2 regions of the Streptomyces sp. NPDC029526 genome follow, and region 2 is predicted to be linked to the other one. Evidence: riboswitches for the same ligand, from Rfam matches in the RefSeq annotation. Region 2 holds a riboswitch; the other holds the start of a gene.
What was found. Region 2 has a riboswitch for glycine ahead of gcvT (glycine cleavage system aminomethyltransferase GcvT). Riboswitches for the same ligand answer to the same signal wherever they lie in the genome.

Region 1 (15,582 bases), on a different contig from region 2:
AGAAGCAGGAGACCCGGCGTCACATCTCCGACCAGGCCACCCGTCTGTTCCTCCGGCAGGGCTTCGACGCGACGACGATCGCCGAGATCGCCGACGCCGCGCGGGTGTCGAAGAAGACGGTCACCAACTACTTCCCCCGCAAGGAGGACCTGGCCCTGGACCACCAGGACGTCTTCGTCGCGGCCCTGGCCTCGGCGGTGGCCGCGCGGCACCCGGGCGAGTCGGCCCTGGGCGCGCTGCGCCGCTCGTTCGCCGCGTCCGTCGCCGCGCACGATCCGGTGAGCGGCTTCACCGGCCCGGACTTCGCCAGGATGGTCGCCGACAGCGCCACCCTGACCGCCTGTGTGCGCGGCCTGCACGACCGCAGGGAGGAGGCGCTGGGCGAAGCCCTGGCGCGGGCGGAGGGCGTGGCGGCCGACGACGTCGTGGTCCGCGTGGCGGCGGCGCTCCTCGGTTCCGTCCACCGGCTGCTGTTCCAGCGCATCCAGCACCTCACCCTCGCCGGACTGCCGGCGCGGGAGATCGAGGCGACGGTGGCCGCGGAGGCGACCCAGGCCTTCGACCTGCTGGAACCGTCCATCGGGGACCTGGCCGTCCGCTGACCGGCGGATGCGGTGGGGCGCGGTCACCACGGACGGACGGACGGACGGGCCGGCCGCCTCCAGCCGACTCCCCCGGCTGGACGGCCACCCCCAGCCGACTCCCCCGGCTGAACGGCCACCCCCAGCCGACTCCCCCGGCCCGCGCCCCGGACAAGCCAGGGCTCCGCCTGGGACGCCGGAGAGGGATCCCGGCGCGGCCCCCGCCGTGGTGGCACCCCGGGCGGGGGCCACCCGCGAGGCGGCCCGGCGGTCACCGGCCGACGCCACGGCCCTCCGAAACGCCGGGTGCCCGGCCGGGAGACTCCCGGCCGGGCACCCGCACACACGGCCCGTGCGTGCCACGACGCGTGCCCCGTGCCACGCGCCGGCGTCACCGGGGGCGTGGCCGCACGCCGCGCCTCAGTCCTCGTACGCGTCCAGCGGCGGGCAGGAGCACACCAGGTTGCGGTCGCCGAAGGCCTGGTCGATGCGCCGCACCGGCGGCCAGTACTTGTCGGCGGCGTTCACGCCGGCCGGGAACACCGCTTCCTCGCGGCTGTAGGCGTGGTCCCACTCCCCGCCGAGCGCGGCCGCGGTGTGCGGGGCGTTGCGCAGCGGGTTGTCCTCGGCGGGCCACTCGCCCGACCCGACCTTCTCGATCTCCGCGCGGATGGCGATCATCGTCTCGCAGAACCGGTCCAGCTCGGCCAGGTCCTCCGACTCGGTCGGCTCGATCATCAGCGTGCCCGCCACCGGGAAGGACATGGTCGGCGCGTGGAAGCCGTAGTCGATCAGCCGCTTGGCCACGTCGTCGACGCTGACGCCGGTCGCCTTGGTCAGCGGGCGCAGGTCGATGATGCACTCGTGCGCGACCAGCCCGCCGGGGCCGGTGTAGAGCACCGGGTAGTGCGGCTCCAGACGCTTGGCGATGTAGTTGGCGCTGAGCACCGCCACCTGCGTGGCCCGCTTGAGGCCCTCGCCGCCCATGAGCCGGACGTAGGCCCAGGAGATGGGCAGGATGCCCGCCGAGCCCCAGGGGGCCGCCGAGATCGGGCCGACCCCGGTCTCCGGACCGGCCTCGGGCTGCATGGGGTGGTTCGGCAGGTAGGGCGCCAGGTGGGCGCGGACGCCGACCGGGCCGACGCCGGGTCCGCCGCCGCCGTGCGGGATGCAGAAGGTCTTGTGCAGGTTCAGGTGCGAGACGTCGCCGCCGAAGTGGCCCGGCTTGGCCAGACCGACCAGGGCGTTGAGGTTGGCACCGTCCACGTAGACCTGGCCGCCCGCCTCGTGCACCGCCGCGCAGATGTCGGCGACGTGCTCCTCGAACACCCCGTGCGTCGACGGGTAGGTGATCATCAGCACGGCGAGCTGGTCACGGTACTGCTCGATCTTGGCGCGCAGGTCCTCGACGTCGACCTCGCCGTCGTCGGCGGTCCTGACGACGACGACCTTCATGCCGGCCATGACCGCGCTGGCCGCGTTGGTGCCGTGCGCGGAGGACGGGATGAGGCAGACGGTGCGCTGCTCGTCGCCGTTGGCGCGGTGGTAGCCGCGGACGGCGAGCAGACCGGCCAGCTCGCCCTGGGAGCCGGCGTTGGGCTGCAGGGAGACCTTGTCGTAGCCGGTGACCTCGGCGAGCCGCTCCTCCAGTTCACGGATGAGCGTGAGGTACCCGGCGGCCTGCTCCGCGGGCGCGAAGGGGTGCAGCTGACCGAACTCGGGCCAGGTGATCGGCTCCATCTCGGTCGTCGCGTTGAGCTTCATGGTGCACGAGCCCAGCGGGATCATGCCGCGGTCCAGCGCGTAGTCGCGGTCGGCGAGCCGGCGCAGGTAGCGCAGCATCGCCGTCTCGGAACGGTACTGGTGGAAGACCGGGTGGGTCAGGAACTCGTCGGAGCGCAGCAGCGCCTCCGGCAGGGTGTCCCGCGCGGTGCCGTCCAGGGACTCGACGTCGCCGTCGACCCCGAAGGCCCGCCAGACGGCCGTCAGCCGGTCGCGGGTGGTGGTCTCGTCGCAGGCGGCCGAGACGTGGTCGGCGTCGACGAGCCGCAGGTTGACGCCGTTGTCCCGTGCGGCGGCGACGACCTCCGCGGCCCGGCCGGGAACCCGCGCGGTCACGGTGTCGAAGTAGGAGTCGTGCACGATCTCGACCCCGCCGGCCCGCAGGCCCTCGGCGAGGATCGTGGCGTAACGGTGGGTGCGGCGGGCGATGGCGCGCAGGCCCTCCGGGCCGTGGTAGACGGCGTACATGCCGGCCATGACGGCGAGCAGCACCTGGGCGGTGCAGATGTTGCTGGTGGCCTTCTCCCGGCGGATGTGCTGCTCGCGGGTCTGCAGCGCCAGCCGGTAGGCCTGGTTGCCGTCCACGTCGACGGAGACGCCGACGAGGCGGCCGGGCAGGCTGCGGGCCATCTTCTCCCGTACGGCCATGTAGCCGGCGTGCGGCCCGCCGAAGCCCATCGGCACGCCGAAGCGCTGGGTGGTGCCGACGGCGATGTCCGCGCCGAGCTCACCGGGCGACGTCAGCAGCGTGAGCGCCAGCAGGTCGGCGGCCACGGTGACCAGGGCGCCGAGGTCGTGCGCCTGGTCGATGACCGGCTTGAGGTCGCGGACGGCACCGGAGGCGCCGGGGTACTGCAGCAGCACGCCGTTGATCTCGCGCTCGGCGATCTCGGCGGGGATGCCGTCGCTGAGGTCGGCGACGACGACCTCGACACCCGTCGGCACCGCGCGGGTGCGGATCACGGCGATGGTCTGCGGCAGGGCGTCCGCGTCGACCAGGAACAGGCCCTTCTTGTTCTTGCCCATGCGCCGCGACAGCGCCATCGCCTCGGCGGCGGCGGTGCCCTCGTCGAGCAGCGAGGCGCCGGAGGTCGGCAGCCCGGTCAGCTCCGCGACGGTGGTCTGGAAGTTCAGCAGGGCCTCCAGGCGGCCCTGGGAGATCTCCGGCTGGTAGGGCGTGTACGCCGTGTACCAGGCGGGATTCTCCATGACGTTGCGCAGGATGACGGGCGGAGTGAACGTCCCGTAGTAGCCGAGGCCGATCATCGAACCGAGCACCTGGTTGCGTCCGGCCAGGGAGCGCAGTTCGGCGAGCACCTCGGCCTCGCTGCGGGCGCCGGGCAGGTCCAGGGCGTCGGCGTTCTTGATGACGTCCGGCACCGCGGCGGCCGTCAGCTCGTCGAGCGAGCCGTAGCCGACCTGGGCGAGCATCTTGGCCCGGGCTTCGTGGTCGGGTCCGATGTGGCGCTGCTCGAAGGGGATCCCCTGCTCGAGCTCGGAGAGCGGAGTGCGATGGGCGGTCATTGCGGAGGCCTCCTGGTCTGACGACCTTCGTGGGGCACCACGGCACGGGTACCCGGACGGCCTCCCCCTCTGTCATCTCGACCTGAGAGCTTCACCGGACCGCCCCAGGGACGCCCGGCTTTCACCGTCGGTGAGAGCGGAAGCCGTCGACACCCGCCCTGCTTTCCAGAGTGACCTCGTCCGTGCGGTACGTGGGCCTGAGAGATTCCGGGGAGGATTTGCTCCTTCGGCGCCTCCGATGGTGCCTGGAGGACTCTCCCGCACGGGGTCAGCGGCCGAAAGCCAGCGTACCAGCGAGGGCCCCGCACGGACCTTCGAGTGGCCGCCGGACCGAATGTGCCGTTCTGTAGTGCTTACGGATGAGTGCGACCTGTGGAGGGCCCGTGCGTACCGACATCGACCCGCGCCACCTGATCGGCCGCAAGGCGTTCGACCGCAACGGACACCGCATCGGAACGATCGACGAGGTCTACCTCGACGACGCCACGGGAGTCCCCGAGTGGGCGGCGATACGCACCGGTCTGTTCGGCCGCGACGCCTTCGTGCCGCTGGAACCGAGCGAACTGGTGGAGGGCGCCCTCCACGTCCCCTTCGACCGCGCCCTGATCAAGGACGCGCCCGACTTCGGCGTCGGGCGGCACCTCTCCCCCGAGCAGGAGCTGCAGCTCTACCACCACTACGGCCTGGACGTCGCCGCCCCGCCGCCGCTGCCGGACCGCGACTTCGGCAGGCTCGCGGGCCAGGACGAGCCGGCCTGACCGTCCCGCCGCCCGGCCCCGCCCTCCCGGAAACCGCGCGCACGGTCCCCCACCGTGCGCTCCGGGTCACGCTTACCCCCACGCCGTCGGCGCCGTCCGGGGTGGCCCCGCGCCGTCGGCGCCGAGGTCACCCGCTGCCGTCCGCCGCGGCCGGTGCGGCCGGTGCGGCCGGTGCGGCCTCCGGTGGGGCCGGTGCGGCGTCCGGTGCGGTCGGTGCGGCGTCCGGTGCGCCGGGGCCGCGGGAGACCAGCGGGAGCGGGTCCGCGGGCCGCAGGTCGGGGTCGTCGGTGCGGAAGGTCCTCACCCGGCCCGGTGCCGAGCCGGGCGTCTCGAAACGCACCGTGACCCGGCCCAGCCCGCTGCCCTGCACCCAGCCGTGTCCGAACACCGCGTGCCGCACGTCGTGTCCGGCGGGCCAGCTCCGCTCCGCCGCCGGCCGGTCCTCGGGAGCGGGCGCGGTGGCGGTCTCCTCCGGCACGGCCTCCTCCCGCTCCCCTGCCGCCTGGGCGAACAGGTCCTCCTGCGTGTAGTCGGCCAGGCCGGTGACGCCGACGCCGAGGAGCCGCACGCCGCCCGTGGTGTCGACCCCGTCGAGCAGGCGGGCCGCGGCCTCCCGCACCACCGCCGGGTCGTCCGTGGGCCCGCGCAGGGTCTCGGAGCGGGTCAGTGTCGAGAAGTCGTAGCGGCGCACCTTCAGCACGATGGTGCGGCCCGACAGTCCCGCGCCGCGCAGCCGGCGCACACACCGGTCGGCGAGCCGCCGCACCTCCGTGCCGACCCGGACCCGGTCGTGGATGTCGACGTCGTAGGTGTCCTCCACCGACACCGACTTCGCCTCCCGCTCGGCCACCACGGGCCGTTCGTCGTGCGCCAGCGCCATGGCGTACAGCCCGTGTCCGTGTGCCTTGCCCAGCAGCCGCACCAGTTCGTCCTCGCCCGCCTCGGCGAGGTCCCGCACCGTGTGCAGGCCCGCACGCCGCAGGTGGTCGCCGGTGGCCGGCCCGACGCCCGGCAGGGTCCGCACCGACAGGGGCGCGAGCAGGTCCCGCTCGGTGCCCGGTTCGATGACCACCAGGCCGTCCGGCTTGGCCCGCTCGGAGGCGATCTTGGCGAGCATCTTGGAGGCGGCCAGCCCCACCGATCCGGTGAGCCCGGTGACCCGGCGGATGTCCGCGCGCAGGCCGGCCCCGACGCGGCGCGCCGACGTCTCGTCCCAGGCGGCACCGGCGGCCTCCAGGTCCACGAACGCCTCGTCCAGGCTCAGCGGCTCCACCAGCGGGGACAGATCCCTGAGGAGGGTCATGACCTGCTCGCTGAGGGAGCGGTAGAAGGCGAAGCGCGGCACGAGGTACGCGGCGTGCGGGGCCAGCCGGCGCGCCTGTGCCATGGGCATCGCGGAGTGCACGCCGAACACCCGGGCCTCGTAGGAGGCCGTGGCCACCACGCCGCGCGGCCCGAGGCCGCCCACCACGACGGCCTTCCCGCGCAGACTCGGCTTGGACGCCTGCTCCACCGAGGCGAAGAAGGCATCCATGTCGAGATGCAGGATCGTGGGCGCGGACCTCACGTCTTCGATGCTGCCTCATGCCACTGACAACGCCCTGCCGGGGCTCCGAGACCGGGGCGCGTGTCCGGGCCGGGCCCGGGCGAGTCCGGCGGGGCCTGGGCGGGTCCGGCCGGGGCCCGGTCGCGTCCGGGCGGGGCCGGCCCGGATCCACCCGGGTTCCGGGTTCGGGTCCTGGGCGTGTCCGGCCCGGGCGGGGGTGGCTTCCGGTGGTCCGGGCCCGGCCCGGTTCCGGCCGGGATCGTCGTCCCGGGCCGGTGGGAGCCCGTCCGGTGCGGGAACGAGCCCGGTCTCAGACGGGGCCCGTCAGGTGCGGCGGCGGGCCCGGTCTCAGACGGCCCGGTTGCGCCGTCGGGCCAGCTCGTCGGCGGGGTTGTGGCCGACCAGCGTCTCGCCGGTGTCGACCCGTTCGCCGTGCAGCTGGGACAGCGCCCCCTCGACGTCCCGCCACACCACGCCCACGGCGATGCCGAAGATGCCCTGACCACCCTGGAGCAGGGCGTGCACCTCGTCGGGCGAGGTGCACTCGTAGACGGTGGCCCCGTCGCTCATCAGGGTCATGCGCTCCAGATCGCTGAAGCCGCGCTCACGCAGGTGCTGGACTGCCGTCCGGATGTTCTGGAGCGACACACCGGTGTCGAGGAAGCGTTTGACGATCTTGAGGACGACGACGTCGCGGAAGCTGTACAGCCGCTGGGTGCCGGAGCCGTGGGCGGGGCGCACGCTCGGCTCCACCAGGCCGGTACGGGCCCAGTAGTCGAGCTGGCGGTAGGTGATCCCCGCGGCGGCGCAGGCGGTGGGACCCCGGTAGCCGATCTCGTCGGACGCCATGGACGTTGCCCCTTTGGTGTCCGCCGAGGCGGCCGTCAGATGTCGCGCGTGATCGGCCGTGCTGCTGTGCGGGGGGTACACCCCGCCCACGCGGAGCCGAGAGCCCATGGGAGGGTACGGGCTGCTCGCCCCCAGTCCGGGGGCTCCCCCAGCCGTACCGTCGCCGCTGCTTCTCACGCCGACCTCCGTCCTTGACCTGCCTCCCCGACGGTAGGCAGTCACCAAGGGTGCGTCAACGATCGCCACACTCGGCACGCCGAGTGATAATCACCCTAAGAGTGGTTTCCCGTGCCCCGTCGCGGGGAAAGGCTAGCCGAATGCGCTCCGCACGGGCGGAATCGCGCCCGTGGACGGCCGCCGTGCGGCGCCCCGGAGCGCGTCCTCACTGACTGCTCGTACCGAAGTCCTCCGGCGAGATCTGGTCGAGGAACTCGCGGAACTTCTCCACCTCGTCCTCCTGCTCGTCCGGAATGGCGATGCCGGCGTCGTCGAGCACCGTGTCACTGCCGTAGATGGGCGTCCCGGTGCGCAGCGCCAGCGCTATCGCGTCGGACGGACGCGCGCTGACCTCCACGCCACTGGCGAAGACCAGCTCCGCGTAGAAGACGCCCTCACGCAGATCGGTGATGCGCACTTCCGTGAGCTCCTGTCCGACGGCTTCCAGCACGTCCTTGAACAGGTCGTGGGTCAGCGGCCGAGCAGGGGCCATGCCCTGCTGGGCGAAGGCGATGGCCGTCGCCTCCCCCGGTCCGATCCAGATGGGGAGGTAGCGGTCCCCTCCCACTTCACGCAGCAGCACGATCGGTTGGTTGGAGGGCATTTCGACCCGGACACCTACGACATCGAGCTCGTTCACACAGCAACCCTAGGCCGTGCCCGGGATGTTTGGGTAGTCGGGCCGGGAACGGGTGAGCGATCCGGCCCCCGACGGGCGCAGCCCGGAACCGCCCCGGACGCCCGGCGCGGGGCGGGTACCCAGGCGCGCCACCAACCTGTCCGGACGGCACACCTAGGGGGCGCGCACACCGAGGGCCAGGTGGACCAGCGCGGTGTGCAGCCGGACGGTCAGCCCCGCCAGTTCCTTCGTGCGGGCCTCCGCATGGGCCCTGGTCTGCGGGTTGCGGTGCCGCCGCAGGGGGGCGACGACCTGGTCCACCAGCCCGGCCTCCCGGTCGGCCGCGGCCTTCATCGCCCTCAGGTGCCGCGGCTCGATCCCGTGCCGGCCCAGCTCGCGGACCAGTCCGGCCACGGTCACCGCCTCGGCGTCGTAGACGCCGTCCTCCACCGGGGTGAGGAGGCCGTACGACTCCCACTCCGCCAGCTCACGTTCGTCGACTCCGACGGCGGCCAGCAGCTGCGCCCGGCCGATCCGGGCGGCCGTCGGCGCGTCCGCCACCACGGGCTCGACGCCCTCGCCGTCCCGCTGGCGGCCCACGACCGGCAGTGACACCGCCTCACCCCGCTCCACGGCGTCCAGGTGCTCCCGGATGACCTTGAGGGGCAGGTAGTGGTCCCGCTGCATGCGCAGCACGTGCCCCAGGCGCTCCACGTCCTGGGCGCTGAACTTGCGGTACCCCGACGGGGTGCGCCGCGGCTCGATGAGCCCCTCCGCCTCCAGGAAGCGGATCTTCGAGATGGTGACCTCGGGGAACTCCTCGCGCAGCACGTTCAGCACCGTGCCGATGCTCATCAGTCCGGTGTCCGCGGCGGCGGCACCGTGCCCGGTGCCGCCGCTCGGTGTGTGAGGCATGGACCTTCCCTCGGGTCCCCGGGCGCGGCCCGGGGACCTCAGTAGCCCCGCTGGCTCGCGTAGAAGACCAGCCGGTACTTGCCGATCTGCACTTCGTCCCCGTTGGACAGGGCGACCTGGTCGATCCGCTCCCGGTTGACGTAGGTGCCGTTGAGGCTGCCGACGTCGGCCACCGTGAACGAACCGTCCTGGCTCCGGCGGAACTCCACGTGCCGCCGGGAGACCGTCACGTCGTCGAGGAAGATGTCGCTCTGCGGATGACGGCCGGCCGTCGTCAGGTCGCCGTCGAGCAGGAAGCGGCTGCCGGAGTTGGGCCCCCGGCGCACCACCAGCAGCGCCGAGCCGAACGGCAGCGCGTCGACCGCGGCCTGCGCCTCCGGCGACAGCATCGGCATCTGCGTCTGTCCGGTCGTCTCGGAGTCGTACGCCTCGAGACCGGAGATCGAGATGGTCGACGTCGTCTCCGACGGACGCTCCGGGGTGACCCCGGGCCTCAGCGGCGCGCCGCAGTTGGAGCAGAAGCGGCTGTTCTCCGCGTTGCGGTTACCGCACCTCGTACACACCAGGGCCGACATGGACGGATCCTCCTGCCGCGGCTGCCCACCGGGGGCTTGGGACGCGTACGGACCGGAGAAGTCTCCACCCGTACCTGAGGTTGACGGTTGCCCGAAACCTATGCCTCCCTGCTGCGCAGGGTCAACCGACGGCGCGCCCGGAGCACCGACCTGATCCCGGAACAGCGGACGTCCGCCGTCCTCCTCGGGCTGCGCGCGATGGCGAGCGGTCGCGTTGGCGTTGTCCTCTCGCGCGCTCTTGCCGAACAACTTCGCAAACAACTTCACGGGCGATTCCCCTTGACCGAAACAGACCCGCCCGTGGGGCAGGACGAACCCTGACTGAACACACTGGCCGACGACCCGGACATCCTCACAACGTCCGTATCCACCAGACAGTTTCCACCACGCACCGCCCAATCGGTGCGCCGACCCCCCGCAACCTCATGCCCTCGCCGGACGGGCCGCATGCGCCCCCGGTTCACCGGGAGGACGACCGAGCGTAGTCAGGCCGCTTCGCCGCTCGCAAGGCATCCACGACGATCTTGGTCGACCTCTCCACGGTCACGGTGGCCTGTTCCTTCTCGAGAGTCTGCACCACGCCTCCAGGGATGTTGAGCGCCGGCTCGAGGTCCTGCGGCTTGCCGATGACCTTGAAACGATAGGGGGCGGTGATCTTGTTCCCGTCCACCCCCACGCCGTTGCCGGAATCCGTCAGATAGGTGTCGGCCACCACCCGTACGCCGTTCACCTGGATCGCCTCCGCACCCGCCGCGCGCAGCTCCTGGACGGCGTCCAGCAGCATGTCCGCCTCGACCGCCCCCTTCGGGTCCTCGACGGTCATCGTGATGCCGGGCCCCTGGGCCGCCACGGTGCCCGCCAGGATGCCGAGTTGCCGTTCCCGCTCGGCTGTCTGCCGCCGAGCCTCCTCGGCCTGGTCGGAGCTGTTCTCCAGTTCGTCGCGCTGTTCCTCCAGGCCCGCCTTCTCGTCCTCAAGACGCTGCGTGCGGTCGTCGAGTTCATCGAGGATGCGGACGAGATCCTCCTGACGTGCCCCGCGCAGCGCGTTGTCGCCGTCGCTGTTGGAGGCCACCTGGACGGCCAGGCCGAAACCCAGGCCGAACAGCAGCACGGCGACGATCAGTTGGGCCCGCGTCAGCCTCGGCGGCCACAGCCCCTTCACCAGCCGCTGCCGCCCGGTCAGCTCCGGCACGGGCCGCGCCTCGGCAGCGTCCTCCGCGGCTCCCGGCGCGCTCGCGGGCACCTCCTGGGGCAACTCCTTGCGCAGGCTGCTCCCGCGCTCCGGCCCGTCCTGCGCGGACGGCCCGGCCTGCGGGGCCCGCTGTCCGGGGTGCGGGGTGTGCGGGGGCCGCTGCCCGGCACGGGCTGCCTGCGGCGCTCGCTGCCCGGGGTGCGGCGCCGCCCGGCGGGGACCGGGACGCCCGTCGGGCCCCGGCTGGTACCCGGGGCGGTTCCCGCCGGAGGCGGGCGCCGGCCCGGGACGGTTTCCGGGCGCAGGGGCAGGGGCGGGCCCGGGGCGGCCGTCGGGTCCGCGCAGCGGCCCAGGACGGTTCCCCGGGCCGGGCGTCGGTCCGGGTCGGCCGTCACCGGCACGCGGCGGCCCGGGAGGGCCCTCCGCCCCGGGGACGGGCCCCGGCGGTCGTCCGCCGGCACCGCGCACCGGCGCCGGGCGACCCCCGGGCCCGGGAGCCTGCTCCGGTCGGCCGTCGATTCCGCCCCGCACCGGACCGGAGCGTCCGTCGGGTCCGGGGCGTCCCTCCGGCCCGGGGCGCCCCTCCGGCCCGGGGCGCGGACCCGGTCGGCCCTCACGTCCGTGCGGCGGCTCGGGGCGGGCCTCCCCTCCGGGTGCCCTCCCCGGTCCGTCACCGGCGCCGGGCGGCGGTGCCGGACGGTTCCCCCGCTCCGATGCGGGCCCGGGGCGTCCGCCTGCGCCGTCGGTGCGCTCGGTGCCGCCGCGCACCGGGCCGGGACGATGCTCCGGCCCGGGCGTCCGTCCCGCACGGGCATCGGTGCCACGCGCCGGCGCAGGGCGGTGCTGCGGGCCGGCGGTCCGTCCCGGACGGCCCTCGCCGTCACGCGCCGGGCCGGGATTGTGTTCCGGATCAGGACGCCGGCCCGGTCCAGGGGCCTGTCCCGGTCCGTCCTCGTTCCCCTGTGCCGGCCCGGAGCGGTGCCCCGCGCCGGATGCGGCACCGGGTGCGGGGCGCCCGTCGGTCCCGCGCACGGGCCCGGGACGCTCTCCCTGGCGAGGGAGCGGTCCGGACCGTCCGTCCTCGCCCACCGGCGGCTCGGGACGGCCCTCGGACTCGGGTCCCGCTCCGGTGCGTGCCTCCGCCGCCTCGTCCGCCCCGCTCCCGGGCTCGTCGCGGCGGCCCGTTCCGTGTTCCTGCTCGCGCTCGTTCATCGGCCTCACGCCCGGAAGACGTGGCGGCGGATCGCCGCGGCGTTGGAGAAGATGCGGATGCCGAGGACGACCACCACACCGGTGGACAACTGGGCGCCGACGCCCAGCTTGTCGCCGAGGAAGACGATCAGCGCGGCCACGACCACGTTGGACAGGAACGACACCACGAAGACCTTGTCGTCGAAGATGCCGTCGAGCATGGCCCGCAGTCCGCCGAAGACGGCGTCCAGCGCCGCCACGACGGCGATCGGCAGATACGGCTCGACGACCGCCGGAACCTCGGGCCGGACCAACAGGCCGGCCACGACTCCCACGACGAGGCCCAGTACGGCGATCACGATGTGCCCTTTCCGGATATCGGCTGCGCGGTTCGTACGATCACACTCGGTGCGGCGGGCAGCCGGAGGTCGTCCGCCGTGGAGAGGGCGGTGCGGATCCCGTAGTTCTCCTGCAGGGCGTGCAGGTAGAGCCCGTCGGCGCTGTTCTGGAACCGGTCGCTCAGCGACGGTCCGTCCCCCACCGCGAGCACCGTGTACGGCGGCACCAGCGGTTTGTTGTCGACCAGTATCGCGTCCCCTGCGGCCCGGATGGCCGACAGGGCGGTCAGCCGCTGACCGTTGATGGAGATCGCCTCGGCCCCCGACTCCCACAGCCCGTTGACCACGCGCTGCATGTCGCGGTCCCGGACCCGGCCGGTGTCGGAGAAGCCGGACGCCGAGCGCGGGTCACCGTTCCCGCCCGTGCCGGCGTCCTTGGCGTCGTCCACGACGAGCCGCACGCCCGGTCCGTGCACGGCGACCGAGCCGGCGAGGACGCCCACCAGTCGGGAGCGGTCACCACCGCTGTCCCTGAGGGCCTCCTGCCGACGGGCGTCCACGTCCGCGCGCAACGCGTCGACCCGGCTCTCCAGGTTGTCGGCCGCCTCGGTCTCCTGGTCGATGCGGTCGATCAGTTCCTCGCGTTCCTTCGCCACGACCGGAGCGCTGACCCGGGCCTGCGCCGCCCCGACGGTGACGACCAGGGCCGCCAGCACCAGCCCCACGGCAAGTCCCAGCTTGGCCCGCAGGGTCTTCGGCAGGCCGCCTTCACCTGCGGCCTTCCTGCGCTCCGCGGCCTCGGCGTATCCGTCGTCGAGGCTGTGGTCCATGACGTTGGTGAGCAACGACATGGACGCGTCCGGGCGCGGGGGCCGCGTCGGTGTGCTCCGAACGGGGGGTTGCTGCGGCATGCCGGACATCGTCGCACGTCGCGGCCGGTACCTCCGAACGGCCCTGGCCGGGTGCCGGACAGGCCCCCTTGGGGAGGCTTGTCCGGCACGCACGCATACCGCGCCTTGTCCCGGCCGGGCGGCGCCCGGTGGCGCGGGACCGGGCGCCGGCCGGGATTCGTCCGCCTACCGTCCGGCGCTGTCCACGACGGCGGACCACTCGTCGAGCAGAGCCTGCGCGGAGGCGTCGTCGGGGCCCTCCGCCCACAGGTGGGTGACCGCCTCGGCCGGGTCCGGCAGCACCATGACCCAACGGCCGTCGGCTTCGACGACGCGCACCCCGTCGGTGGTGTCGACGAAGCGGTCTCCCGCCTCCTCGACGACGCGCCGCATGACGAGGCCCTTGACGGCCCACGGCGTGGCGAGGTCGCGACGGATCACGTGGGCCCGCGGGATGCGGGCGTCGATCTGACTGAGCGTGAGCTGCGTCCTGGCCACCAGGCCGATCAGCCGTACGAAGGCCGCGGTGCCGTCGTAGACGCTGCTGAACTCGGGGACGATGAAGCCGCCCTTGCCGTCGCCGCCGAAGATCGTCCCTTCCTCGCGGCCCACGCGGGTGAGGTCGTCGGGGGACGTCGTCGTCCACTCGACCTGGGTGCCGTGGTAGGCGGCGACCTGCTCGGCGATCCGGGTGGTCGTCACGGGGAGAGCGACCCGGCCGCTGCGGCGCTCGGCCGCGATGAGGTCGAGCATGACCAGCAGGGCCCGGTCGTCCTCGATGATCCGGCCCTTCTCGTCCACCAGGGACAGCCGCTCACCCACCGGGTCGAACCGCACCCCGAACGCGGCCCGGGACGACGCCACGATCTCCCCGAGGCGGACCAGCCCCGAGCGCCGCACGTCGGCCGTCTCGGTCGGCCGGGACTCGTCGAGACCGGGATTGATCGTCAACGAGTCCACGCCCAGCTTCCCGAGCAGGCTCGGCAGGACGAGGCCGGCGCTTCCGTTGGAGGCGTCGACGACGACCTTCAGCCCCGACTCGGCGATACCGGTGATGTCGACGTTGCGCAGCAGCGATCCGGTGTACGAGTCGAAGACGCTGGCGGGGAAGCGCAGGTCACCGATCTCGCCCGGGAAGGCACGCCGGTACTCCTGGCGCGCGAACACCCGGTCCAGCTTGCGCTGGCTGCCCTGCGACAGGTCGGCGCCCTGCCCGTCGAAGAACATGATGTCGACCGAGTCCGGAACCCCGGGCGTGGTCCGGATCATGATGCCGCCGGCGCTGCCCCGTGCGGTCTGCTGCCGGGCCACCGGCAGCGGAACGTTCTCCAGGTCCCGGACGTCGATGGCGCTCGCCTGCAGCGCGGAGATCACCGCGCGCTTCAGCGCGCGGGCACCGCGGGAGTGGTCGCGGGCCGTGGTGACCGTCGAGCCCTTCTTCAGGGTCGTCGCATAGGCGCCGGCGAGGCGGACCGCCAGCTCGGGCGTGATCTCGACGTTGAGGATGCCGGAGACCCCGCGGGCCCCGAAGAGGTGTGCTTGGCCGCGGGATTCCCAGATGACGGACGTGTTGACGAACGCGCCCGCCTCGATGGTCTTGAACGGGTAGACCCGCACGTTGCCCTGGACGATCGATTCCTCACCGACCAGGCACTCGTCACCGATGACCGCGCCGTCCTCGATCCGTGCCGCGCGCATGATGTCGGTGTTCTTGCCGACGACACAGCCGCGCAGGTTGCTGTGGGGCCCCACGTACACGTTGTCGTGGACGACGGCCTTGTGCAGGAAGGCGCCGCTCTTGACGACGACGTTGGAGCCCACGACCGTGTGCTCGCGGATCTCCGCGCCCGCTTCGACCTTGGCGTAGTCGCCGATGTACAGCGGTCCGCGCAGATCGGCGTCCGGGTGCACCTCCGCCCCCTCGGCGACCCACACACCGGGCGAGATCTCGAACCCGTCGAGGTCGACGTCGACCTTGCCCTCGAGGACGTCGGCCTGCGCCTTCACGTAGCTCTCGTGGGTACCGACGTCCTCCCAGTAGCCTTCGGCGATGTACCCGTAGACGGGCTTGCCCTCCTTCATCAGCTGCGGGAAGACGTCGCCGGACCAGTCGACGGGCACGTCGGCCTCGACGTAGTCGAAGACCTCCGGCTCCATCACGTAGATGCCGGTGTTCACCGTGTCCGAGAAGACCTGGCCCCAGGTCGGCTTCTCGAGGAAGCGCTCGACCTTGCCCTCCTCGTCCACGATGGTGATGCCGAATTCGAGAGGATTGGGAACACGGGTCAGGCAGACCGTGACCAGCGCACCCTTTTCCTTGTGGAAATTGATGAGCTCGGTGAGGTCGAAGTCGGTCAGTGCATCACCGGAAATGACGAGAAAGGCGTCGTCCTTCAGCGCCTCCTCGGCGTTCTTGACGCTTCCGGCGGTCCCGAGGGGCTTCTCCTCATTGGCATACGTGAGCTCCATGCCGAGCTCTTCACCGTCACCGAAGTAGTTCTTGACGAGGGACGCCAGGAACTGGACGGTCACCACGGTTTCATTGAGCCCGTGCTTTTTGAGCAGCCGCAGCACGTGCTCCATGATCGGCCTGTTGGCGACCGGCA
Region 2 (15,582 bases):
CACCCCGGTCGCCGTTAGTCCCCGTTAACCTGCTGGCATGACCGTACATCTCGAAGTCGCGGACGGCGTCGGCACCCTGCGTCTGGACCGCCCGCCGATGAACGCCCTGGACGTGGCCACGCAGGACCGGCTGAAGGAACTCGCCGAGGAGGCCACGCGCCGCGACGACGTGCGCGCCGTGGTCATCTACGGCGGGGAGAAGGTGTTCGCGGCCGGCGCGGACATCAAGGAGATGCAGGCGATGGACCACACCGCGATGGTCCTGCGCGCCCGCGGGCTGCAGGACTCCTTCACGGCGGTGGCCCGCATCCCCAAGCCGGTGGTCGCCGCGGTCACCGGCTACGCGCTGGGCGGCGGATGCGAGCTCGCCCTGTGCGCGGACTACCGCATCGCCGGGGACAACGCCAAGCTGGGCCAGCCCGAGATCCTGCTCGGGCTCATCCCGGGCGCCGGCGGCACCCAGCGGCTGTCCCGCCTCATCGGGCCGTCCCGCGCCAAGGACCTCATCTTCACGGGCCGTCAGGTCCGGGCAGACGAGGCGCTGACCCTGGGTCTCGTCGACCGGGTGGTGCCCGCCGCCGAGGTCTACGAGCAGGCCCACGCGTGGGCGGCGAAGCTGGCCAAGGGCCCCGCGCTGGCGCTGCGTGCGGCCAAGGAGTCCGTCGACACCGGGCTGGAGACGGACATCGACACCGGCCTCGCCGTCGAGCGGAACTGGTTCGCGGGTCTGTTCGCGACCGAGGACCGTGAGCGCGGCATGCGCAGCTTCGTGGAGGAGGGCCCGGGCAAGGCGAAGTTCGTGTGAAACCTCGTCCCAGGGCTTGCCATTGACGCGATGTCTGATCCGGCCCCCTCGGTGCGGCGGTTTATGGGAGCCTTAAGGCACCCTTAAGCCTGTCGTGACGAGGGGGCCCGTCGATTGTCGAACAGCGAGCCGTTCCCGCAGGCAGGAAGTGGTGGGAACGATCCCCTACTGCCCCTGGCATATGACGGCGGACGATCGCACACAGGGGGCGTACGGGGGGCGTATTCGCCCGTACCGGCTCCTGACGTGCCGTTCGACGGCCATGATGGGGGCATGGCGGGGCTGGAGGGTTTGGGACAGCCGCGGGGAGACGGACGTGCGACGGCGTCACGCTGGTCGCCGACGGTCGAGGACGAACAAGCCCTGCGCGCACTGGAGTTGTACGGCGATCCGACGGAGTCCGAGGTGAAGCTGCCCTCGCTCCCCGAGTCCGCCGCCATCGCCCGCCGGCTCGCCCAGGTGGTCGTCCTGCGTCACTGGGGACTCTCCCCCCGTACCGCCGAGGACGCCGTGTTACTGGTGTCCGAACTCGTCGGCAACGCCGTCCGGCACACCGGCGCCCGCGTCTTCGGGCTCCGGATGTCCCGCCGCCGCGGCCGGTTCCGTGTCGAGGTGCGCGACCCCTCCCGCGGCCTGCCCTGCCTGATGCCGGTGCAGGAGATGGACACCAGCGGACGCGGCCTCTTCCTCGTCGACAAGCTGGCCGACCGCTGGGGCGTGGACCTGCTGCCCCGCGGCAAGACCACCTGGTTCGAGATGCGGGTCACGGAGCGCTGAGCCCCGCCGCCTGCGGCCGGTGCGGCAGGGGTCCCCGCGGGCGCTAATCTGACCTGCGTCATCAGGACTCCGGGGGAGCCCGCGGAGCACCGAGAGAACACGACGAGAGGGGCGGTCCGGTGGCGGACATCGAGGAAGCACGCAGGCAGTTCGAGCGCATCGACACGAACGGGGACGGGTTCATCACCGCCGCCGAGTTCAAGACCGCCCTCGCACAGGGCGGCGACTGGAACGTCACCGAGGAGGTCGCCGAGGCGGTCATCGCCTCCCGCGACCTGAACGGCGACAAGCTCCTGTCGTTCGACGAGTTCTGGGTCCACATCAGCAAGTGAGCCCCGCCGGGGCCCGGACCGCGTGCGTCGCCGCCGCGGACCGGGCCCCGCCGCGCGCCCGGGCCCGGAGCGCGGACCTGGTCCTCGCGGCGGGCTCCGTTCCCCATCCCCGTTCCCCGTCCCTGTTCCCGCCGCGGCCCTCGGCCGGGGCGCTCGCCGCGCCGCCCGGATGGCCGGAAGCAGCCGGTTGCCCGGAATAGCTCCGATGTCCCCGTGGTTGGCAGGGTCCACCGGCGTCCGCGGGGAGGCCGGTGCACATCCACCCGAAGGGCGAGGCGAGGCGGACCATGAAGATCGGCATCATCGGCGCGGGGAACATCGGCGGCAATCTCACCCGGCGGCTCACGGCCCTCGGGCACGACGTGTCCGTCGCCAACTCGCGCGGCCCGCAGACCCTCACCGCCCTCGCCGAGGAGACCGGGGCGACACCGGTCACGGTGGGTGAGGCGGCCCGGGGCGCGGAGATCGTGGTGGTCACCATCCCGGTCAAGGCCGTGCCCCAGCTGCCGTCCGGACTGTTCGACGGGGCGGCCGAGGGCCTGGCCGTCATCGACACCGGCAACTACTACCCGCAGCGCGACGGACGCATCGCGGGCATCGAGGACGACGGTCTGACCGAGAGCCGCTGGGCCGAGCAGCACCTCGGCCACCCGGTGATCAAGGCGTTCAACGGGACCTACGCCCAGGACATCCTGGACCATCACCGCCCCGCCGGCGCCCCCGACCGGATGGCCCTGCCCGTGGCGGGGGACGACGAGGCGGCCAAGCGGAAGGTCCGTGACCTGATCGAGGAGCTCGGCTTCGACACCGTCGACGCCGGCGGACTCGACGAGTCCTGGCGCCAGCAGCCGGGCACCCCGGTCTACGGGCTGCGGGCCGGCGTCGACGACGTGACCGAGGCGCTGGCGAAGGCGTCCCCCGAGCGCGGTCCCGACTTCCGCGGATGACACCGGGCCCGGGCCCGGCCTGCGCGCCGCGCGGAGGTCAGGCCCCCTCGGCCCACTCTCTGAGGGCCGCCTCGTCGGCGAAGTCCGCGACGTTCTGGTCCAGCGGGTCGTCGGTGTACTGGTGGAAGCGCCAGGCGGCCTCGACGCGCGGCTCGCCCGCCCCGACGTAGTCGGCGATCCAGAGGCCGTCGCCCGCCTCGGAGGTGGTGTCGACGTTGAGCCAGAAGTCCCGGTTGCAGTACAGGACGACCCGGTGCCCGGGCCGGAGCTCCTTCACCAGGCGCAGGAACCGGTCCTTCTCGGCGGCGCTCGCCCGGGTGCCGCCGCCGGTGGTCTCCCAGTCGACGGCCAGGAGGTCGCCCTCCTTCAGGGGCGCCTCGTTCACGAAGTGCTCCGCCTGGGCGGTGAGGTCGCCCGGCCAGAGGAAGTGGTAGAAGCCGGTGACCAGACCGGCGTCGCGCGCCCGCTTGGTCTGGTCGGCCAGCTTGGGGTTGGTGTACCGACGGCCCTCCGTCGCCTTGACGAAGACGAAGGACAGGCCGTCGGTGTCGTAGGACGCGGTCTGGTGCGAACTCACGTCGATGCCACGCAGCATGAGGGCTCCCTGACGTGCTTGTGGGGGGACTCGCGGGGAGTGGGGGAGTCGCATGACTCATGCCCCGCCACGGCACCGCCGACCCGCGACGGACGGGAAGTGATCGACGTTGACCGCCTCTGCCCGATGGGGACGCCTCAGCACTCGATGATGTTCACCGCGAGCCCGCCCCGGGCCGTCTCCTTGTACTTGACGGACATGTCCGCGCCGGTCTCCTTCATGGTCTTGATGACCTTGTCCAGGGACACCTTGTGCGAGCCGTCGCCGCGCAGTGCCATGCGGGCCGCCGTGACCGCCTTGACCGCGGCCATGCCGTTGCGCTCGATGCACGGGATCTGGACCAGGCCGCCCACCGGGTCGCAGGTCAGGCCCAGGTTGTGCTCCATGCCGATCTCGGCCGCGTTCTCCACCTGCCACGGCGAGCCGCCCATCACCTCGGCGAGGGCGCCCGCGGCCATGGAGCAGGCGGAGCCCACCTCGCCCTGGCAGCCGACCTCGGCGCCGGAGATGGAGGCGTTCTCCTTGAAGAGCATGCCGATCGCGCCGGCCGCCAGCAGGAAGCGGACGACGCCCTCCTCGTCGGCGCCGGGCACGAAGTTGACGTAGTAGTGCAGCACCGCCGGGATGATGCCGGCCGCGCCGTTCGTCGGAGCCGTGACGACCCGGCCGCCGGCCGCGTTCTCCTCGTTCACGGCCATCGCGTAGAGGGTGATCCACTCCATGGAGAGCGCCTGCGGGTCGCCCTCCGAGCGCAGCTTGCGGGCGGTGTTCGCGGCCCGGCGGCGCACCTTGAGGCCGCCCGGGAGGATGCCCTCGCGGGACATGCCGCGCTCCACGCACGCCTGCATCACGCGCCAGATCTCCAGCAGGCCCTCGCGGATCTCCTCCTCGGTCCGCCAGGCCCGCTCGTTCTCCAGCATCAGCGCGGAGATCGACAGGCCGGTCTCCCGGGTCAGCCGCAGCAGCTCGTCGCCCGTGCGGAACGGGTACTTCAGGACGGTGTCGTCCAGCTTGATGCGGTCCGCGCCGACCGCCTCCTCGTCGACGACGAAGCCGCCGCCCACCGAGTAGTACGTCTTCTCCAGCACCGTCGCGCCCGAGGCGTCGTACGCCCACAGGGACATGCCGTTGGCGTGGTACGGGAGGGCCTTGCGGCGGTGCAGCACCAGGTCGTCGTCGAAGGAGAAGGCGATCTCGTGCTCGCCGAGGAGGCGCAGCCGGCCGCCGTCCTTGATCTTCTCCACCCGCTCGTCGGCCGTCTCCACGTCGACCGTGCGCGGCGAGTCGCCCTCCAGGCCGAGCAGCACCGCCTTGGGCGTGCCGTGGCCGTGTCCCGTGGCACCCAGCGAGCCGTACAGCTCGGCGCGGACCGAGGTCACGGAGTCCAGCAGGCCCTCCTTGCGCAGCCGCCGGACGAACAGGCCGGCCGCGCGCATCGGGCCGACCGTGTGCGAGCTGGACGGGCCGATGCCGATCGAGAACAGGTCGAAGACCGAGATGGCCACGGGAGGACTCCTAGGGGTTCGGCGGACGACGCTGTCCGCCGGCGGTACAGGGGGTGCGTGAGGGGGGGCGTACGACGCGGGGCATCGCGCCCACCGTTTCCAGTGTGCGCGATGCCCCGGACGTTCGTACGAATCAAAGGGTACGAAACTACTTCAGACCGGGGTACAGCGGATGCTTCGCCGCGAGCGCCGTCACCCGGGCCCGCAGCGCCTCGGCGTCGTACTCCGGCTTCAGCGTCTCGGCGATCACGTCCGCGACCTCGGTGAAGTCCTCGGCGGTGAAGCCGCGGGTGGCGAGGGCGGGCGTGCCGATGCGCAGGCCGGAGGTGACCATCGGCGGGCGCGGGTCGTTCGGGATCGCGTTGCGGTTGACGGTGATCCCGACCTCGTGCAGCCGGTCCTCGGCCTGCTGGCCGTCGAGCTCCGAGGCGCGCAGGTCGACCAGGACCAGGTGCACGTCCGTGCCGCCGGACAGCACGTCCACGCCGACGGCCCGGACGTCGTCCTTCACCAGGCGCTCGGCCAGGATCCGGGCGCCCTCCAGGGTGCGGCGCTGGCGGTCCTTGAACTCCTCGGACGCGGCGACCTTGAAGGCGACCGCCTTCGCGGCGACCACGTGCTCCAGGGGGCCGCCCTGCTGGCCGGGGAAGACCGCCGAGTTGATCTTCTTGGCCAGTTCGGCCGTGCTGAGGATCACGCCGCCGCGGGGGCCGCCGAGGGTCTTGTGGGTGGTCGTGGTGACGACGTGGGCGTGCGGCACCGGGTTCGGGTGCAGGCCCGCGGCGACCAGGCCGGCGAAGTGCGCCATGTCGACCATGAGGTAGGCGCCGACCTCGTCCGCGATCCGGCGGAACGCGGCGAAGTCGAGCTGCCGCGGGTAGGCCGACCAGCCCGCCACGATCAGCTTCGGCTTCTTCTCCTTGGCCAGGCGCTCGACCTCGGCCATGTCGACGACCCCGGTGTCGTCCACGTGGTAGGCGACCACGTCGTACAGCTTGCCGGAGAAGTTGATCTTCATGCCGTGGGTCAGGTGCCCGCCGTGCGCCAGGTTCAGGCCCATGATCGTGTCACCGGGCTTGAGCAGCGCGAACATCGCGGCGGCGTTGGCCTGCGCGCCCGAGTGCGGCTGCACGTTGGCGTGCTCGGCGCCGAAGAGCTCCTTGACCCGGTCGATCGCGATCTGCTCGATCACGTCGACGTGCTCGCAGCCGCCGTAGTAGCGGCGGCCCGGGTAGCCCTCGGCGTACTTGTTGGTCAGGACGGTGCCCTGCGCCTCCATGACCGCGACCGGGGCGAAGTTCTCCGAGGCGATCATCTCGAGGGTGGACTGCTGCCGGTGCAGCTCGGCGTCGACCGCGGCGGCCACCGCCGGGTCGAGCTCGTGCAGGGGCGTGTTCAGAAGGGACATGGGGCGTGGACTCCTCAGCCCGCGATGTGGGCGTCGTACTCGGCGGCGGTCAGCAGGTCGGACGGCTCGTCGGTGATGCGCACCTTGAACAGCCAACCGCCCTCGAACGGTGCCGAGTTCACCAGCGACGGGTCGTTCACCACGTCCTCGTTGACCTCGGTGACCTCACCGGTGACCGGGCAGTAGAGGTCGCTGACCGACTTGGTCGACTCCAGCTCGCCGCAGGTCTCGCCCGCGGTCACCGTGTCGCCCACCTCGGGGAGCTGGACGAAGACGACGTCGCCGAGCGCGTTCGCCGCGTGCTCCGTGATGCCGATCGTCGACACGCCGTCCTCGGCGGCCGACAGCCACTCGTGTTCCTTGCTGTAACGCAGCTGCTGGGGGTTGCTCATGGCCTGGATTCTCCTGTACGCGGGGGACTGCTGATGAGGGAGGGACGGCGCCGGACCGGCGTGGTCCGGTACCCCGGGGCGCCGGTACGCACGCGCCGCCGGCCGTCCCGGGTCGCTACGACGGTGTCACTTCTGCCGCTTGTAGAACGGCAGCGCCACGACCTCGTACGGCTCCTGACGGCCACGGATGTCGACGCCGACCCCGGGGGTGCCCGGTGCCGCGTGGGCCGGGTCGACGTAGGCCATCGCGATGGGCTTGCCCAGCGTGGGCGAGGGCGCCCCGGAGGTGACCTCGCCGATCACCTCGTCGCCCTTGACGACCTGGTACCCGGCGCGCGGGACCCGGCGGCCCTCGGCGACGAGGCCGACCAGGACGCGGGGCGGGTTCTGCTCGGCGCGCTCGGCGGCCTCGGCCAGGGCGGCCCGGCCCACGAAGTCGCCCTCCTTCTCGAACTTCACGACCCGGCCGAACCCGGCGTCGAACGGCGTGAGCGAACTGCTCAGTTCGTTGCCGTAGAGCGGCATGCCCGCCTCCAGGCGCAGCGTGTCCCGGCAGGACAGCCCGCACGGGGCCAGGCCGACGCCCTCGCCGGCCTTGGTCAGCGCCTGCCACAGCTCGACGGCGTGCTCCGGCTTCACGAACAGCTCGAAGCCGTCCTCGCCGGTGTAGCCGGTGCGGGCGATCAGCGCGGGCAGGCCGGCCACCGTGCCGGGCAGCCCGGAGTAGTACTTCAGGCCGTCCAGGTCGGCGTCGGTGAGGGAGGCGAGGACGGCGACGGACTCGGGCCCCTGCACGGCGAGCAGCGCGTAGGCGTCACGGTCGTCGCGCACCTCGGCGTCGAACCCGGCCGACCGCTCCACCAGCGCGTCGAGTACCGTCTGCGCGTTGGAGGCGTTGGCGACGACCAGGTACTCCGACTCGCCGAGCCGGTAGACGATCAGGTCGTCCAGGATGCCGCCGTCCTCGGCGCAGATCATCGTGTACCGGGCCCGGCCCTGCCTGACCGTGCCGATGTTGCCGACCAGGGCGTGGTCGAGGAGCGCGAGCGCCTGCGGACCGCTGACGGTGATCTCGCCCATGTGGGAGAGGTCGAACAGGCCGGCCCTGGTGCGGACGGCGATGTGCTCGTCGCGCTCCGAGCCGTAGCGCAGGGGCATGTCCCAGCCGGCGAAGTCGGTCATCGTCGCGCCGAGCGCGCGGTGCACGGCATCCAGCGCGGTACGGCGGAGTTCGGTACTGCTCATCGGTAGGTCTCCCAGTGGCGATGGGGTCCCCCGCGCCGGTGTGACTGCTCGAGCGGATCGAGAGCCCGGGGCCGCAGGACGGCGTGGGGAAGGCGAGGACGATCCTCCCCATCTGTCATCGGAACCTGAGAGGTTCGCCATGACCGCCCGCGAGGGGGGCGGCGTACGGCTTGCACCTTGGGTGGAGCCACCGCGGCAGTCGCGACGGCCCGCTTTTCAGATGTGCCTCGCCCGCGCGGTAACGGGGCCTGAGAGATTCAAGGGAGGGACTTGCTCCTTCGGCGCCCCGGCGTGCCACAAGTGCCGGAGACTCTCCCGCGCGGATTCAAACGGCCGGTATGCAGTTGGCGGGCTCATCATTGCACGCATTCCCGGGGCGCGGCAGGGGGACCCTTTCCAGGGGACGCGCAGGGTGCGCGTCCGGTCACAACGGGCTGTCACCGGCCTGTTGCGGGAAATGGACGGAATCGAGTGACGCCCGGCATTACCTTCTCTTTACAGTCAGCGCGGCGCGGGACTCCGGTACCCGGCCCAGGGGAGGACACACGGTGAACAGGACCACGGCGTACGCCGGCCCGGCGGGCGCCGCACCGCCCGGACAGCCGGCCGCTCCGGCCCGGTCGGCCGCCCCCACCCCGTCGGCCGCTCCGGCCCCCGCGGCCGAGGTGCCCGCACAGCCGGCCGTCCCCTCCGGCGCAGCCGCCGCCGCCCACGGGTCCGCGACCCCGGGCGCCCTGACCGGGGGCGCCCTGACCGGCGGTGCCCTGACGGGGGGCGCCCTGACCGGCGGTGCCCTGACGGGGGGCGCCCCGACCGGCGGTGCCCTCCCGGCGCCCGCCGTCCGTGACCTGCGCGGGCTCGCCGCGCGCGGACCGCACGCGCTGCTGTTCGCGCCGCGGGACATCGTGGTGGTCACCGGGCTGCCCGGCAGCGGCAAGTCCACGCTGATGCGGCGCACGGTGCGCGGCACCCGCGTCGACTCGCAGGACACCCGGGACCGCTGGGACGCCCGGATGCCCGGCTTCCTGCCGTACGCCGTCTACCGGCCCCTGGTCCGCCTGGACCACTACGCCGGCCTGCGCCGCGTGCTGCGCGGCGGCGGGGGCGTCGTGGTGCACGACTGCGGAACCCAGGCGTGGGTGCGCCGCTGGCTGGCCCGCGAGGCCCGCCGCCGGGGAGCGGCCCTGCGCCTGCTCCTCCTCGACGTCACCCCCCGGCAGGCGCTGGAGGGTCAGCGCGCCCGCGGACGCGGTGTCTCGCGGTACGCCTTCCTGCGCCACCGCGCGGCCGTGGGCCGGCTGCTGCGCGCGGTGGAACGGGGCGAACCGCCCGCCGGCTGCGGCTCGGTGGTGCTCCTCGACCGGGACGCCACGGACACGCTGCACCGGATCGGCTTCACGGGCTGAGGCGGCGGGCGGGACGGCCGGTGGTGCGGGCGGGCGGCCCGACGGCCCGGCGGCCCGTCCGGGCCCGGTCTCGCGCCTCTCCGGCGAGCGATCCGGCCTTGCCCGGCACGTGTCCGTCCCCGAGCGTCCGGCCTTGCCCGGCACGTGTCCGTCCCGTCCGGCGAACGTCCGACCCAGCCCTGCCCGGCGGACCACCGTCCGCGCCGGCTTCCGCGCCGTTCATCACCGCCTCCCGCACGGCTCGCCCACCGCCTCCCGTACGGCCTCGCCCACCGTCTCCCGTACAGCCGAACGGCGGCCGTGCGGCAGCGGTTAGCCTTTTCAGCCACAGCAGTGGTTCCAGGCAGGCGGTAGGCACATGGACTTCCCGGCGGGCTTCTCCGCGGACTTCCCGGCACAGGCGTATCCCCACCCGCACGGCGGGTGGCCCGGCAACGAGCTGGAGGAGGTGCTCTCCGCCTCCCTCGGCGTCCCCTCGGCCGGCGGCCGGATCGTCGAGGTCCTCGGCCGCAGCTTCGTCTGGGTGCCCCTGCCCAACGGCGGCGGGCCCGACAGCGGCTCCCTGGACCTGCCCACGATGGAGCTCGACGGGCAGGTGTACGTCCCGGTCTTCAGCTCCGAGGAGCAGTTCCGCCAGGTCGTCGGCTCGCACCTGTCGTTCACCGTCGCGCCCGCGGTGGAGTTCGCCCGCGGTCTGCCTCCGCAGGCGGGCATCGCCGTGAACCCGGGCGGTGTCGTCGGCATCCCCCTGCCGCCCGAGGCGGTGGCGGACCTGTGCCGGGCCGGGCGCAGCGAGCTCGACGGGCCGGGATCCGGCGGCCGGGTGCGGCTGTTCGAGCCCGACTGGCAGGACGACCCCGTCGACTTCCTCGCGGCGGCCGGCGCCGAGTTCGAGGCCCTCGGCGTGGTCCGCACCGCCCGCCGGTGCCTGGCCGCGATCGAGACGGCGGACCCGGTGCTGTTCATCGGCATCGAGCTGACCCGGTGGGACGAGGACCCGCACACCCTGCCCACGGAAGCCCTCGGCCGCGCCCTGGGCCGGGCGCCCGTGCGGTGGCCGGTCAACGTCGTCCTGCTGGACATCGCCCAGGACCCCGTCGGCGAGTGGATGCGCGAGCGCGTCCGGCCCTTCTACCAGCAGCAGTAGCCGGGCCGGAGGCGCACCGGGGCGGGCGGGCACCCGTCGCCCCGGGACCGGCGGCGGCGCGGGCGGCCGTCCGGCCACCGGAACCGGTACCGGTCCGGGTGGCGAGGGGCGGCTTAAGCTAGGTTCATTGGCTCGGGCGAGGCGTTGTACGGAGGGGCGATACAAAGTGAGCGCTGGCACCGCGGCGGCCGGGCAGGTCGAGCACATGCTGCGCCAGGTGACGCCCGGGCGTTACGACGCCTACGAGGCGTTGCTGCGCGCGCTCGCGACCCCCTCCTCCGGTCAGGTCTGGATGCTGCTGTGGCACGGCCAGGCCGGCTCGCCGGACGCCCAGTACGGGAACATGGACGTCGACGGCCACGGCTACGCGCCCTGCGTCACCTCCGCGCAGGAGCTGTCCGCCAGCGGTTGGAACCGCTCCTACGAGGTGGTCGACGGGCTCGACGTCGCCCGTGCCCTGTACCCCGACCGCTACGGTCTCTGGCTCAACCCGCACGCCCCCGGCGGCGGCGTCGGCATCCCCTGGCTGGACCTGCGCCGCATCGCCACCGGCCTCGACCGGCAGCCGGCCGGGCCGCTGCGGCTGTCCGAACCCGCCATCGAGATCCCGCAGTTCTACGCCCTGCTCGCGCAGAACGCGCACCGCACCCCGGCCGTCCGCGCGCTGCGCCGCGCCTGGGTGCAGCCCGCGCTGGGGGCGCCGTACCTCGCCATCGGGCTCGACGTGTACGACACCTCGCCGCCGTCGGTGGACGCGGTGCGCGGCATGATGCAGCAGTCGCTGGGCGCCGTTCCGGACGGCCTGCCGGTGTCCACGGTGGCGATGTCCGACGAGCACGACCCGGTCGCCCTGTGGCTGCGGGTCAACGCCCGGCCGTTCTACGACCGGGAGGCCCACGCCCCCGCCGGCCTGCCGGCCCCTCCGGTCGGCTACGGCCACCCGCCCGCACAGCGTCACTGACCGGGTCGGATCCGCGGCGCACACCCTCGGCGGACGGCTCCGCCGCCCCCGCGGGCCGGCCGGAGCGTCCAGGATGTGGACCGGCGGCCGTGGACGGAACGTCCCCGATGCCCGGACGTCTGCATTCCCGTCGGATGGTCTGGACCTCATGCGCGGCGGCCGGTCGAGCTACCGGCGGTCACCCATCCGTCACCTGCGGTTTCACGCGGAGCGTCGCGCACGCACGGCCGGACGGAGGGTGCTTGACGGCGGGTCCGGAGGGTCCGCGGCGGGCATTCCCGGCAACGGGCGCCTGATGCGTCCCTTATGTCAAGTGTTCAGATCTCAGGTAGGTATCACCGCTATCCGGACTGTTCCTGACTCCCTGCGAACGTGAGTAGTGTTCGGGCGGTCATCTTGCATCCACATAGCGGACCCGGAGTGGCCCCATATGCGCATATCCAAGTCCCGAGCCGCTCGGGTGATCACGGCCGCGGTCGCGGTCGGTCTGATCGCCACGGGCTGCTCCAGCGACCGGGACAGTGACAACGAAGGCAGTGGCGACAAGGACACCTTCGTCTTCGCCGGTGCCGGTGATCCGGGTTCCCTGGACCCTGCCCTGGCCAGTGACGGTGAAACCTTCCGCGTGACCCGGCAGGCCTTCGAGGCCCTGCTGGAGCACGAGTCCGGCGGCAGCGAGCTGGTCGGCGGTCTCGCCGAGAAGTGGTCCAGCAACGAAGAGGGCACCGTCTGGACCTTCGACCTCCGCAAGGGCGTGAAGTTCCACGACGGCGAGGAGTTCAACGCCGCCGCGGTCTGCGCCAACTACGACCACTGGTTCAACTGGACGGGCACGTACCAGTCGAGCGCGGTCTCGTACTACTGGCAGACCATCATGGGCGGGTTCGCGAAGAACGAGGACCCGGAGACGCCCGAGGCGAACTACAAGTCCTGCACCGCGAAGGACGAGCACACCGCCGTCATCGAGGTCAAGAAGCCCTCCGCCAACCTCCCCGGCGGCTTCTCCCTCAACGCCCTCGCGATCCACTCGCCGAAGGCCATCGAGGCGTACAAGAAGCAGGACGCCTCCGCCAAGGGCGACGCCATCACGTACCCGAAGTACAGCCAGGAGGCCGGCACGGTCGCCGGTACCGGCCCGTACAAGATCACGAAGTGGAACAAGGGGAACAAGGAAGTCTCCCTGGAGCGCTTCGACGACTACTGGGGCGAGAAGGCGAAGATCAAGAACCTGGTCTTCCGCACCATCTCCGACGAGCAGACGCGCCGTCAGGCCCTGGAGGCCGGTGACATCGACGGCTACGACCTGGTCGCGCCGGCCGACGTCAAGACCCTCGAGGACAAGGGCTTCGTCGTCCCGACCCGTGGCGTCTTCAACATCTTTTACGTGGGCATGAGCCAGTCGGCGAACCCGGCCCTGAAGAAGAAGGAGGTCCGGCAGGCGATCGCGCAGTCGATCGACAAGGAGAACCTGGTCAAGACCCAGCTGCCCGAGGGCGGCAAGGTGGCCGACCAGTTCATGCCGGACACCGTCGAGGGCTACTCCAAGGACGTCAAGCAGTACCCGTTCGACGTCGACGCGGCGAAGAACCTCCTCAAGAAGGCCGGTGAGGAGAAGCTCGAGATCGAGTTCTGCTACCCGACCGAGGTCACCCGCCCGTACATGCCTGCCCCGCAGGACCTGTTCGAGCTGATGAAGGCCGACCTGGAGAAGGCCGGCATCACCGTCAAGTCGAAGGCCATGAAGTGGGCCCCGGACTACCTGGACGCCACCGAGGCCGGCTCCTGCGCCCTGCACATGCTCGGCTGGACCGGTGACTTCAACGACGGCTACAACTTCATCGGCACCTGGTTCGCCGGGTTCGACAAGCAGTGGGGCTTCAAGGACAAGAAGGTCTTCGACGCCGTGAACGCCGGCTCGAAGCTGGGCAACCACGAGGAGCGCGTGGCCGCGTACACCAAGGCCAACGAGGTCATCATGGACTACCTCCCGGGCGTCCCGATCTCGTCCTCCCCGCCGGCCATCGCCTTCGCCAAGAACGTGAACCCGCCGAACGTCTCCCCGCTGACGCAGGAAGTGTTCGCCGAGGCGTCCTTCAAGTAGGCGCACGCGGTGTGAAGCACCAACGGGGGGTGTCCGCCCGGCCGTCGCAACTCGGCGGCCGGGCGGTTCCGTTCAGTAAGACATCACGCTAGAAAGGGGCATGCGGGGTGCTGCGTCTCGTCGTACGAAGACTGCTCCAGCTCATACCCACGCTGCTCGGCCTGTCGGTACTGCTCTTCCTCTGGCTCGACCGGCTGCCCGGTGGACCCGCCTCAGCGATCCTGGGGGAGAAGGCCACCGAGGCCGAAGTGGCGCGCATCAACCGTGCGCTCGGGCTGGACCAGCCCGTCCACGTCCAGTACTGGCGCTTCCTCAAGCGCATCTTCGAGCTCGACCTGGGCACCTCCACCCAGACCGGCCAGCCGGTGTGGGAGGAGTTCACGCTGCGGTTCCCGGCGACCGTGGAACTCAGCATCGCCGCGATCCTCATCGCCGTGCTCGTCGGCATCCCGCTCGGCTACCTCGCGGCCAAGCGCCGCGGCGGCTGGATCGACGTCGCCTCGGTGTCCACGTCGCTCGTCGGCATCTGCATCCCGGTGTTCTTCCTGGCGATCCTGCTCAGGTCCATCTTCTCCGTCCAGCTGGGCATCTTCCCCGCCTCCGGCCGGCTCACCACCGGGATCAACGCGACCGAGGTCACCGGCTTCGCGGTCCTCGACGGACTGCTCACCGGCGAGTTCGACGCGAGCTGGGACGCCATCTGGCACCTGATCCTGCCCGCGGTCGCCCTGGCCTCCATCCCCCTCGCGGTGATCGTCCGCATGACCCGGGCGAGCGTGCTGGAGGTGCTCGGTGAGGACTACGTGCGGACCGCCGAGTCCAAGGGCCTGGAGAAGCGCGTGGTGCGCGGCCGTCACGTGCTGCGCAACGCGCTGCTGCCGGTGATCACGGCGGTCGGTCTGCTGACCGGCAGCCTCCTGTCCGGTGCGGTGCTCACCGAGTCGGTCTTCGACTTCGGCGGCATCGGCTCGTTCATCCGCACGGCGATCGACGGCCGTGACTACCCCGTGCTCGTCGGGTTCATTCTCTTCATCGCGATGGTCTACGTCATCATCAACCTCCTCGTCGACATCGCGTACAGCCTTATCGACCCGAGAGTGCGGGTGCACTGACGTGACGACCGTGACCAAGAAGGCCGACAAGATCGACCGGCTCGCGGAGCTGATGACGACCAACGAGGTCACCAGCGGCGCCAGCCTGTGGCGCGAGGCGATGCGGCGGCTGCGGGCCAGCAAGATGGCCGCCATCGGCGCGGTGATCATCTCCCTGTTCGTCGTCCTCGCGATCGTCGGACCGTGGGTCGCCCCCCACGCGCCCACCGCCCAGACCTGGCGCGGCGACGTCTTCCCCAACCGCGGCGAGTTCGTCGGCATGCGCGGCGAGAACTGGTTCGGCCTGGACCACCTGGGCCGGGACCTGTTCAGCCGGTGGCTCGTCGGAGCCCGTCAGACCCTGCTCGTCGGTGTCGTGTCGATGCTCATCGGCCTCGTGGTGGGTGCCGTCATCGGCATCTGCTCGGGCGCCGCCGCGACCCTCGGCGGACGCGCCGGGCAGCGGATCGACACGGTGATCATGCGGTTCACCGACATCATGCTGTCGCTGCCCTCGCTGCTGCTGGCCGTCTCCATCGCCGCCGTGATGGGGCAGTCCCTGACCACCGTGATGATCGCCGTCGGTGTCGTGCAGATCCCGATCTTCGCGCGGCTGCTGCGCGGCTCGATGCTGGTGCAGGGCGGCTCCGACTACGTGCTCGCGGCCAAGGCCCTCGGCCTGCGCAAGAAGCGGATCGTCCTCACCCAGATCCTGCCGAACTCGCTGAGCCCGGTCATCGTCCAGGCGACGCTGTCCCTGGCCACCGCGATCATCGAGGCGGCGGCCCTGTCCTACCTCGGCCTCGGCAACCCGGACCCCGCCATCCCGGAATGGGGGGTCATGCTCGCCCAGGCCCAGCGCTTCTTCGA

Region 1: it holds a riboswitch for glycine, as region 2 does, so the genes downstream of both, gcvP (aminomethyl-transferring glycine dehydrogenase) here and gcvT (glycine cleavage system aminomethyltransferase GcvT) in region 2, are expected to answer to the same signal.

Annotation. Positions count from the first base shown of each region.
Region 1 is NZ_JBEZWE010000019.1:1,004-16,585, reverse strand. Features, by position in the region: gene AB0F01_RS27125 (helix-turn-helix domain-containing protein) at 1-602, shown strand, start outside; gene gcvP (aminomethyl-transferring glycine dehydrogenase) at 1,002-3,887, opposite strand; glycine riboswitch at 4,063-4,158, opposite strand; gene AB0F01_RS27115 (PRC-barrel domain-containing protein) at 4,271-4,645, shown strand; gene AB0F01_RS27110 (DNA polymerase IV) at 4,773-6,212, opposite strand; gene AB0F01_RS27105 (MerR family transcriptional regulator) at 6,540-7,217, opposite strand; gene AB0F01_RS27100 (bifunctional nuclease family protein) at 7,423-7,896, opposite strand; gene AB0F01_RS27095 (MerR family transcriptional regulator) at 8,050-8,790, opposite strand; gene AB0F01_RS27090 (FHA domain-containing protein) at 8,829-9,764, opposite strand; gene AB0F01_RS27085 (DUF881 domain-containing protein) at 9,826-10,608, opposite strand; gene AB0F01_RS27080 (small basic family protein) at 11,775-12,107, opposite strand; gene AB0F01_RS27075 (DUF881 domain-containing protein) at 12,104-12,937, opposite strand; gene AB0F01_RS27070 (mannose-1-phosphate guanyltransferase) at 13,163-15,582, opposite strand, start outside.
Region 2 is NZ_JBEZWE010000002.1:1,016,997-1,032,578, forward strand. Features, by position in the region: gene AB0F01_RS09995 (enoyl-CoA hydratase-related protein) at 38-805, shown strand; gene AB0F01_RS10000 (ATP-binding protein) at 974-1,582, shown strand; gene AB0F01_RS10005 (EF-hand domain-containing protein) at 1,702-1,914, shown strand; gene AB0F01_RS10010 (NAD(P)-binding domain-containing protein) at 2,172-2,861, shown strand; gene AB0F01_RS10015 (glycoside hydrolase family 25 protein) at 2,899-3,456, opposite strand; gene AB0F01_RS10020 (L-serine ammonia-lyase) at 3,594-4,961, opposite strand; gene glyA (serine hydroxymethyltransferase) at 5,110-6,369, opposite strand; gene gcvH (glycine cleavage system protein GcvH) at 6,384-6,761, opposite strand; gene gcvT (glycine cleavage system aminomethyltransferase GcvT) at 6,888-8,006, opposite strand; glycine riboswitch at 8,233-8,334, opposite strand; gene AB0F01_RS10040 (AAA family ATPase) at 8,786-9,412, shown strand; gene AB0F01_RS10045 (enhanced serine sensitivity protein SseB) at 9,771-10,559, shown strand; gene AB0F01_RS10050 (enhanced serine sensitivity protein SseB C-terminal domain-containing protein) at 10,726-11,520, shown strand; gene AB0F01_RS10055 (ABC transporter substrate-binding protein) at 11,951-13,621, shown strand; gene AB0F01_RS10060 (ABC transporter permease) at 13,729-14,733, shown strand; gene AB0F01_RS10065 (ABC transporter permease) at 14,735-15,582, shown strand, end outside.